DNA from 3 places in the Neorhizobium sp. P1_A6 genome. Region 2 is predicted to be linked to each of the others. Evidence: predicted binding sites of a transcription regulator. Region 2 holds the regulator's gene; each other region holds the start of a gene.
What was found. The regulator PhoB, encoded in region 2, activates phosphate uptake and scavenging genes when phosphate is short. The targets are predictions, from matches to a motif close to TGTCATNNANCTGTCAT.
Positions count from the first base shown of each region.

Region 1: the regulator PhoB is predicted to act here: its motif matches at 1,949-1,965, upstream of AC1D3C_RS24635 (DUF2794 domain-containing protein).
Region 3: the regulator PhoB is predicted to act here: its motif matches at 1,875-1,891, upstream of ppk2 (polyphosphate kinase 2).

Region 1 covers NZ_JBFTZM010000015.1:70,842-74,114, forward strand. The annotation lists gene AC1D3C_RS24625 (Bax inhibitor-1/YccA family protein) at 83-865, shown strand; gene AC1D3C_RS24630 (N-acetyltransferase family protein) at 972-1,529, shown strand; gene AC1D3C_RS24635 (DUF2794 domain-containing protein) at 1,539-1,928, opposite strand; gene AC1D3C_RS24640 (DUF1223 domain-containing protein) at 2,219-2,968, opposite strand; gene AC1D3C_RS24645 (sulfite exporter TauE/SafE family protein) at 3,163-3,273, opposite strand, start outside.
Region 2 covers NZ_JBFTZM010000009.1:193,606-196,878, forward strand. The annotation lists gene pstB (phosphate ABC transporter ATP-binding protein PstB) at 1-785, shown strand, start outside; gene phoU (phosphate signaling complex protein PhoU) at 831-1,544, shown strand; gene phoB (phosphate regulon transcriptional regulator PhoB) at 1,566-2,249, shown strand; gene AC1D3C_RS19330 (PACE efflux transporter) at 2,259-2,696, opposite strand; gene AC1D3C_RS19335 (GcrA family cell cycle regulator) at 2,887-3,273, opposite strand, start outside.
Region 3 covers NZ_JBFTZM010000015.1:102,308-105,580, forward strand. The annotation lists gene AC1D3C_RS24785 (transporter substrate-binding domain-containing protein) at 1-6, shown strand, start outside; gene AC1D3C_RS24790 (amino acid ABC transporter permease) at 11-829, shown strand; gene ppk2 (polyphosphate kinase 2) at 915-1,829, opposite strand; gene leuC (3-isopropylmalate dehydratase large subunit) at 2,153-3,273, shown strand, end outside.

The DNA of each region.
Region 1 (3,273 bases), on a different contig from region 2:
GCTGGAGCTCCGCAGCGGCGCCTGGGTCCGTAAAAAAGGGGGCCCGACACCGTGAATAATTCCGGAGCTTAAAGAGGAAACAATGGCTGACTTTAACAACTACCAGACCCGGGCGGCGCAGGGTCGCGCCCAGTCCGGCGCGATGATCGATGAAGGCCTGCGCGCCTACATGCTCAAGGTCTACAACCTGATGGCTGTCGGCTTGGCTATCACCGGTATCGCCGCTTATGGTATCTCGGCCCTCGCAACGACGACGGATGCAGCTGCAGCTGTCGCCCGGCTTCCGAACGGCATCCTGCTGACCAGCCTTGGCGCTGCGATCTACGGTTCGCCGCTTCGCTGGGTCGTCATGCTCGCACCGCTCGCAGTGGTGTTCTTCCTGAGCTTCCGCGTTCATAAGATGAGCGTCGGCGCCGCTCAGAGCACCTTCTGGGCCTATGCGGCCCTGATGGGCCTGTCGCTGTCGTCGATCTTCCTGGTCTACACCGCCCAGAGCATCGTTCAGACGTTCTTCATTACCGCTGCCTCCTTCGGCGCCCTGTCGCTTTACGGCTACACGACGAAGAAAAGCCTGTCGGGCATGGGATCGTTCCTGATCATGGGTCTTTTCGGTCTGATCATCGCCTCGATCGTCAACATCTTCCTGGCCTCTTCGGCCCTCGGCTTCGCGATCTCCGCCATCGGCGTGCTGATCTTCGCAGGCCTCACCGCCTACGATACGCAGAAGATCAAGGAAATGTACTTTGACGGCGACGACGTCGCGGTTGCTGGCCGCAAGGCCATCATGGGCGCTCTGACCCTTTACCTCGATTTCATCAACCTCTTCACGTTCCTCCTCCAGTTCCTGGGCAACCGGAACAACTAATCTCCGAGGAATTCGAACAGGAAAAGGCGGCCTCCGGGTCGCCTTTTTTGTTGCCCGGCTTCGGGTTGCGGCATAGGCTTGGCCATTCCTTTCAACGGCTGCCTCAATGACATTCCATCTCCGCGACGCCTCCCCCGCCGATCTTCCGACCATCACCGAGATCTATCGCGACAGCGTGCTGAACGGCACCGCAAGTTACGAGATCTTGCCCCCGGATCAGACTGAGATGACGGCTCGCTTCGAGGCGATCCGCGCCAAGGGGTATCCTTATATCGCGGCCGAACAGGAAGACGGCACACTCCTTGGCTACGCCTACGCATCGGCCTTCCGGACCCGCCCCGCCTATCGCTGGCTGGTCGAGGATTCGATCTATCTGGCACCGGAAGCGCGCGGCAAGGGCGTCGGCAAGGCACTTCTCAAGGAATTGCTGGTGCGCTGCGAGGCGCTTGGTTTCCGCCAGATGGTTGCCGTCATCGGCGGTGCGAGCCCGGCGTCCGTGGCGCTGCATCGCGGCCTCGGTTTCGAACTCACCGGCACTCTGAAGGGCACCGGCTTCAAACACGGAAAATGGCAGGATACGGTGCTGATGCAGGCAGCCCTCGGCGAAGGCAACGAAACCGATCCGGATCCCGGCGTCTATCCGGGTTCGCTGTTTACCGAGTAGCGATCAGCGTCAGTCGATCAGTTTCAGCACCTTGTCGAACACCTTGAGCACCTGCGGCAGATCATGGCCGCGCTTCATGATCAGCCCGTGGGTGTTCGTCACGGAATAGGCGCCCTGCTTGGCGGCAAGCTTCGGGTTCTTCTCGATTCGGAACAGCGGCGTCTCGCCTGAGCGCTTGAAAATGGAGAACACCGCCCGATCCTTGAGGTGATCGATAGCGTAGTCCTTCCACTCCCCCTCGCCGACCATGCGGCCGTAAATCCTCAGGATCGCGTCGAGTTCGCGCCGGTGGAAGGTGACCGGTGCAGGATCGAGATTCTGCCTATATTCACTGAGATCGACGACGACGGCTGTGTCCCGGGATCTCTGGCCCCCCGGCAAATCCGGCTGATCTGTCATCAAGACTCCCAAATCGTCAAATGTCAGAGACATGACAGTTTGCCCGAGAGGCTGCAAAAATCAACCCCGGCAATTTCGCGGGGAGCGAACCGCACGATTTTATTGTTGCCCCATTTCGAACAAAAGAGTGCCCGATTTCGAAGCGAAATTGACGATGTTGGTTGGCGCCGTTTTCAGCGCCATATGGCCCGGTCTGGTGCATTGACCCTTACCCCCAGCCCCCCAATGTTATTGGATCGGGCCGCCAACAAGTTCTCATACAGTCAGCCAGCCCGGAACCGCGCCTGCGGTCAATAGTTCTTGCGACCCACCATCAATACCGTCGCGCCGAGAATGGCTGCCGGTTCGCCGCCCGGACCGGAGGTCTGCAGCAGAATCGCGCAACCGTCCTTCTTGGACTTGCCCATCAGCTTGCCCGGCAGGGTCAGCTTCATGCTCTGGCCGTTCCAGGTGCCGACCGACTGGACGTCATAGACGGCGTGCCAATATTCCATGTTCTTGCCGCTGTTTTCACCCTTGGTGACATCCACCTGCTGGCGTTTGGTGAAATAGGCGACGACAACGTCTGCCTGTCCCTTGCCGCCGCCGATCTCGATCTCGATCTCGTCGCCGCGCATCGCAGCGGTCACCGGAACGTCGAGCCCCTTGCCGTTCTGGCCGAGCACCTTCACCTTGTCGTTGATGACCGTGAGGTCCGTGCCCTTGACATGATCGCGGCCGTTGATGACGGCCTGCGGAGTATAGACGCCGGTTCGTCCGAACGTCTTGGCATAACCATATTGCCGCTCGGTATTCTCCTTGGAGCTCAGTGTATCGGTCCAGCCGAGATAGTTCCAGTAATCGACGTGGTAGGAGAGCACGACCATGTCGCCCTGCGCCACCAGCTCGCCCAGCGCGGCGTCGGCCGGCGGGCAGGAAGAACACCCTTGAGAGGTGAAAAGCTCGATCACGCCCTTCGGCGCTCTCACCTCTCCCGCCAATGCAGCGCCCGCATAAAACAGGCCCGCAACAAGGAGTACGGAGCGAAAACGAAAGGGCATGGGTGGCGGACCTTTTTATCAGGGCAACTGTTATCCACGATTGCTCGCGGCGATCAAGGCCGAATGCACTGGATGGCGGAAAGTAACCACCGGGCACATTCAAGAGAAAGTCACGAAGGGGTGAAGACCGGATAATTGATCGGTTCCCGAATGCGTTTCGTTGGGCGCCAAACTTGGCGAAAAATGCGCTGAGGTCAAATCAGTTTAAGCAAGCCCTGAGTAAAATAAACGGCACCCACGCCGGTGACGACCCAGCGCGTCCAGGCGCGGAAATTCTGGTCGGTCATCTTCTGCAGGATGCCATT
Region 2 (3,273 bases):
AGGCGCTGGACCAGAAGATGAGCGATGCTTCCCACAAGATGATCGGTAAGGACGTTTCGGTTTATTACGGCGAAAAGCGTGCGCTTTTCGACGTGAACCTCAACGTCCGCGAAAACACTGTGACGGCTCTCATCGGTCCTTCCGGTTGCGGCAAGTCCACCTTCCTGCGCTGCCTCAACCGCATGAACGACACGATCGAGAATTGCCGCGTCACCGGCAAGATCACCCTCGACACGGACGATATCTACGACAATAACATCGACGTCGTGGAACTTCGCGCCCGCGTCGGCATGGTTTTCCAGAAGCCGAATCCGTTCCCGAAGACCATCTACGAGAACATTTCCTACGGTCCGCGCATCCACGGTCTTTCCAAGAACAAGGCCGACATGGATCAGATCGTCGAGGCGAGCCTGCAGCGCGCCGGCCTCTGGACCGAAGTCAAGGATCGCCTGCATGAATCCGGCACCGGCCTCTCCGGCGGTCAGCAGCAGCGTCTGTGCATCGCCCGCGCGATCGCCGTATCGCCGGAAGTCATCCTCATGGACGAACCCTGCTCGGCTCTCGATCCGATCGCGACCGCCAAGGTCGAAGAACTCATCCATGAACTGCGTGCCAACTACACGATCGTCATCGTGACGCACTCGATGCAGCAGGCTGCCCGCGTCTCGCAGCGCACCGCCATGTTCCATCTCGGCCAGCTCGTCGAGGAGAACGACACCGACAAGATGTTCACCAATCCCGACGACCAGCGCACCCAGGATTACATCATGGGCCGTTTCGGCTGATCCAGCCGACTGTGCCGCCTGAAAATCAATTTTGAGGACTAGAAGATGGCATCGACCCATATCCTGTCGGCTTATGACGACGAACTGAAATACCTGAGCCGCCGTATCTCCGAAATGGGCGGCCTCGCCGAGCAGATGTGCTCGGACGCCGTGCGCGCGCTGGTCAATTCCGACGCCGCACTCGCGCAGAAGGTCATCTCCGACGACGTGATCCTCGATCACGCCGAGCGCGAGATCGGCGACAAGGCGATTATCACGATCGCCCGCCGCCAGCCGGTTGCGGCCGACCTTCGCGAGATCGTCGGTTCGCTGCGCATCGCCTCCGATCTGGAGCGCGTCGGCGACCTTGGCAAGAACACCGCCAAGCGCGTCATCGCGGTTCAGGGCACCGGCGTGCCACGCAAGCTCGCCCGCGGCCTGGAGCATCTCTCCGATCTCGCCCTCGTGCAGCTCAAGGACGTCCTCGACGTCTATTCGACGCGTTCGGCGGAAAAGGCCGAGGCGATCCGCAGCCGCGACGAGGAAATCGACGCGATGTACACCTCGCTGTTCCGCGAGCTCCTCACCTACATGATGGAGGATCCGCGCAATATCACCACCTGCACGCATCTGCTGTTCTGCGCCAAGAACATCGAGCGTATCGGCGACCACGCCACCAACATAGCCGAGACCATCTACTACATGACGACGGGCGCCCAGCCGGAAGGCGATCGTCCGAAGGACGACTCGTCGAATACGCTCGGCGCGATCACCGAATAGAACTGACGGAGCAGGCCAAAAATGCTGCCGAAAATCGCTGTCGTAGAAGACGAAGAAGCGCTGAGCGTGCTTCTTCGCTACAATCTGGAAGCCGAGGGTTATGAGGTCGATACCGTTTTGCGGGGCGACGAAGCCGAAATTCGGCTTCAGGAGCGGGTACCCGACCTTCTGATCCTGGACTGGATGCTGCCCGGCGTTTCAGGCATCGAACTCTGCCGCCGGCTGCGCATGCGCCCGGAAACCGAGCGCCTGCCGATCATCATGCTGACGGCCCGCGGCGAGGAGAGCGAACGTGTTCGCGGCCTCGCCACCGGCGCCGACGACTATGTGGTGAAGCCTTTCTCGACGCCGGAGCTGATGGCCCGCGTCAAGGCGATGCTTCGCCGCGCCCGTCCCGAAGTGCTCTCCAGCGTGCTCCGTTGCGGCGATATCGAACTCGACCGGGAAACTCATCGCGTTCACCGCAAGAGCCGCGAAGTGCGCCTTGGCCCGACCGAGTTCCGCCTGCTGGAATTCCTGATGGCGTCGCCTGGCCGCGTTTTCTCGCGGTCGCAGCTTCTGGACGGCGTTTGGGGTCACGACATCTATGTCGACGAGCGCACCGTCGACGTGCATGTCGGCCGTCTCAGGAAGGCGCTCAACTTCTCCAATATGCAGGATGTCATCCGCACCGTCCGCGGCGCGGGTTATTCAATGGAATCCTGAGAGGCGGCTTTAAGCCGCCTCGGTCTGCCGCTGCCATTCCGGCAGCGGAAAGATCCGGTCGTAGGCCCAGTTGAACACGAAGGCATAGACCACGTAGAAGACCGCGAACGACACGTCCATCGTCAGCGCATGGACGAGGCTGATGCCGAGATACCAGGCGATCAGCGGCAGAAGCGCGATCAGCAGTCCAAGTTCGAACAGCACCGCATGCGCCACGCGTATGGTGGTGTTTTTCTGCGTGCCGCCGGTAAAGCGCTGCATCAGGTGGTCGAAGCCGAGATTGTAGAGATAGTTCCAGCCGGTGGCGATCGTCGCGCTGCCGATGCCGACCACGCCGATATCGGCGGCCGGCATGCCGAAGGCGAAGGAGCCGAGTGGTGTGATGAGAGCGAGCCCGATCAGTTCGAAGCTGATGGCATGGCGGATACGGTCGCGTGTCGAGCGCATGATGACCTCGTGGGGTGCTTTCCGGGCCGTCCCGGAGTTTCTGCCCGAATGGGGGGAGGTCGTCCTCGCTGACCTTCAGATAGGCGCAATGCCGATCGGGAGCAAGGCTTGGCCGGCATATCTGCCATGCACAACAAAAAAAGCGGGCCTTGAGCCCGCCTTCGATTTCGCCCTCGTGTCGCGCCGCCGCTCAGACCCGAGCGGCAACCTTGCGGCGCTCGTTGACCGGCTGGTAGGCGAGCTTTGCGTGGTAACCGCAATAGGGCGATGCATCCGGGGATTCACAGCCGCAGAAGTGGAAGTCTTCCTTGAGCGGGTCGCCGACCGGCCATTTGCAGGTGCGCTCGGTGAGTTCCGTCAATGCAAGGCGGCGGGAGATAGGCACCACCACGTTGGAGGCGGGACGATATTCCATCTCCTGGTAGGGTTCGATCTCGATCTCTTCCTTGACCATCGTCGCGCCGACGGCGCGGGTAACGGTCCGGGTCGTGACCCGCGACGCATAGTTCGGAGCCCGTGGCGCCGATGTCGTGCGCTTGGCAGCCGATGCGCGGCCGGTCGCAACCGTACCGCCGGC
Region 3 (3,273 bases), on a different contig from region 2:
CAGTAAAGGCATGGCGCCTTCGCGTCGCAGAACGTCCCAGCCGCAGGATTTCCCCTGGTGGCTGGTCGCCTTCGCGATACTTTGCCTCGGCCTGGCGGCGGTCATCGCCCTCAACGATCTTTATTCCCAGGTCTTCAATGTCGTCGCCAGGGGCATCGGCATCACGGTCGGCGTGACACTGGCAGCCTTTCTCCTGGCGACGCTGCTGGGGCTCGGCATCGCGCTTGCAGGGCTTTCCGGCAATGTCGTGCTGAGGCAGGCGGCGCGTTTCTATATCGAGCTCATCCGCGGCATCCCGATCCTCGTCCTGCTCTTCTACATCGCCTTCGTCGGCGCACCGGCCTTCGTGACGCTCTACAATTGGGCGCTGTCGCCGCTGATCGAGCGCGGCTGGGTCCAGGCGCTTCTGGTGCGCGACGTCTCGCTCTTGTGGCGGGCGATCATCGCCCTGACGATCGGTTATGCAGCCTTCATCGCCGAAATCTTTCGCGCCGGGTTCCAAGCCGTCGACATCGGCCAGATCGAGGCGGCGAAGGCGCTGGGCCTCAGTCGCTGGCAGCGTTTCCGGCTGATCGTCTTCCCCCAGGCGATGCGGGTGATCCTGCCGCCGCTTTCCAACGACTTCGTCTCGATGGTGAAGGATAGTTCGCTCGTCTCGGTACTCGGCGTCGCCGACATCACCCAGATGGCCAAGGTCTACGCGGCCGGCTCCTTCCGCTTCTTCGAGACCTATTCGATCGTCACCTATATCTACCTGCTGCTGACGATCGGCCTGTCGCTGGCCCTGCGCGGCCTCGAAGCACGTTTGCGGAAAAGGACGGAGCGCTAACGCAAAAGGCGGCCCGAAGGCCGCCTCGCCGTTTCAGTCCCTGCCGAGCGCCCGCAGCGTCAACGACGGCAGGGCGCGTTTCTGTTTAGTACACTTCCGGGACGTACATGTCCGCCGGCACCGGATGGCGAATGTAGTCGTCGTTCCGGACGCGGCCCGGCAGGTCGATCTGCTCCTTCGGAACGGTCTCGTAAGGCACCTGGGCGAGAAGGTGGGAGATCATGTTGAGCCGCGCCTTCTTCTTGTCGACGGCCTGCACCACCCACCACGGCGCTTCCGGGATGTGGGTGCGCTGGAGCATCTCTTCCTTCGCCTTGGTATATTCTTCCCAGTGGACGCGGCTTTCGAGGTCCATCGGCGACAGCTTCCACTGCTTCAGGGGATCGTGGATGCGCATCTTGAAGCGGAATTCCTGCTCCTCGTCGGTAATCGAGAACCAGTATTTGACGAGGATGATGCCGGAGCGGACCAGCATGCGTTCGAATTCCGGCACCGAGCGGAAGAACTCTTCCAGTTCGTCCTTGGTGCAGAAGCCCATGACCCGCTCGACGCCGGCGCGGTTGTACCAGGAGCGGTCGAACATCACCATTTCGCCGGCGGTCGGCAGGTGCGGGACGTAGCGCTGGAAATACCACTGGTTCTGTTCGCGCTCGGTCGGCGCGGGCAGCGCGACGACGCGGGCGACACGCGGATTGAGGCGCTGGGTGACGCGCTTGATGGCGCCGCCCTTGCCGGCCGAGTCGCGGCCTTCGAACAGCACGACCATCTTCAGCTTCTTGTATTGTACCCAGTCCTGCAGGCGGACGAGTTCGTGCTGGAGGCGGAAGAGTTCGCGGAAATAGATCCGGCGGTCGATCGTCGCCTCGGCGGGCTCAGACATGCCCTCGGCGACCAGCTCGTCGAGCCGGTCCTCTTCCATCTGCATTTCCAGCTCTTCATCGAAGCTGTCGGCGATCTCTTCCTTGATGCGGCTGAGCTGGTCTTGCATGGGTTCGGACATGGTAGGCATTCCTCCTTTATGGAAACCCAGATCAACCACGTTTCCGCGAAAGCTTTATGACAGAGATGCGACAGATTTTCTGCGAAGCAATTCGATTGCCGATTTCCCCGGAAACTGCTATTGCAGCGGCCATGGGATCGAAATTCGGATGCCTCGCGAACCATATCGTCGTGCTGCAGGACCACAAACGTCTGCCGGCACGGTTTTTCGCGCGGGTATCCGGGGCGCTTTGCGACCGACTTAGCTGACTTTCCTCAGCTTGAGGCAGCCCTGTGCTGCCGGACACCCATTTCCAGTTTCAGTCAGTTATACGGACAGCAGCCATGAGCGCACCCCGCACCCTTTACGACAAGATCTGGGACGACCACGTCGTTTCCGAGGACGAGAACCACACCTGTCTTCTCTACATCGACCGTCACCTCGTTCACGAGGTGACGTCGCCGCAGGCTTTCGAGGGCCTGCGCATCGCCGGCCGCAAGGTCCGCGCACCGGAAAAGACGCTCGCCGTCGTGGACCATAACGTCCCGACCACGGCCGACCGCCACGAAGGCATCAAGAACGAGGAAAGCCGCATCCAGGTGGAAGCGCTTGCCCAGAACGCCCGCGACTTCGGCGTCGAATATTATTCGGAAAAGGACGTCCGCCAGGGCATCGTCCACATCGTCGGCCCCGAACAGGGTTTTACCCTGCCGGGCATGACCATTGTCTGCGGCGACAGCCACACCTCCACCCACGGCGCTTTCGGCGCGCTGGCGCACGGCATCGGTACGTCTGAGGTCGAGCATGTGCTCGCCACCCAGACGCTGGTGCAGAAGAAGGCGAAGAACATGCTGGTGCGCGTCGACGGCCAGTTGCCGCCGGGCGTCACCGCCAAGGACATCATCCTTGCCATCATCGGCGAGATCGGCACCGCCGGCGGCACGGGCCATGTCATCGAGTTCGCCGGTGAGGCGATCCGCGCGCTCTCCATGGAAGGCCGCATGACGGTCTGCAACATGACGATCGAAGGCGGCGCCCGCGCCGGCCTGATCGCGCCGGACGAAAAGACCTTCGAGTATATCAAGGACAAACCGCGCGCCCCGAAGGGCAAGGCCTGGGACATGGCGCTCGACTACTGGAAGACGCTGCAGACGGACGAAGGCGCGCATTTCGACAAAGTCGTCGTGCTCGACGCCGCCAACCTGCCGCCGATCGTCTCCTGGGGCTCCTCACCGGAAGACGTGATCTCGGTCGAAGGCTCCGTTCCGAACCCGGACGATATCCAGGACGAAACCAAGCGCACCTCGAAATGGCGCGCTCTGGACTATATGGGCCTGAAGCCCGGCACCAAGATCACCGATATCGCCATCGACCGCGTCTTCATCGGCTCCTGCACCAACGGCCGCATCGAAGACCTGCGTGCTGCAGCCAAGGTTGTCGAAGGCCGCGCCGTCGCATCGACCGT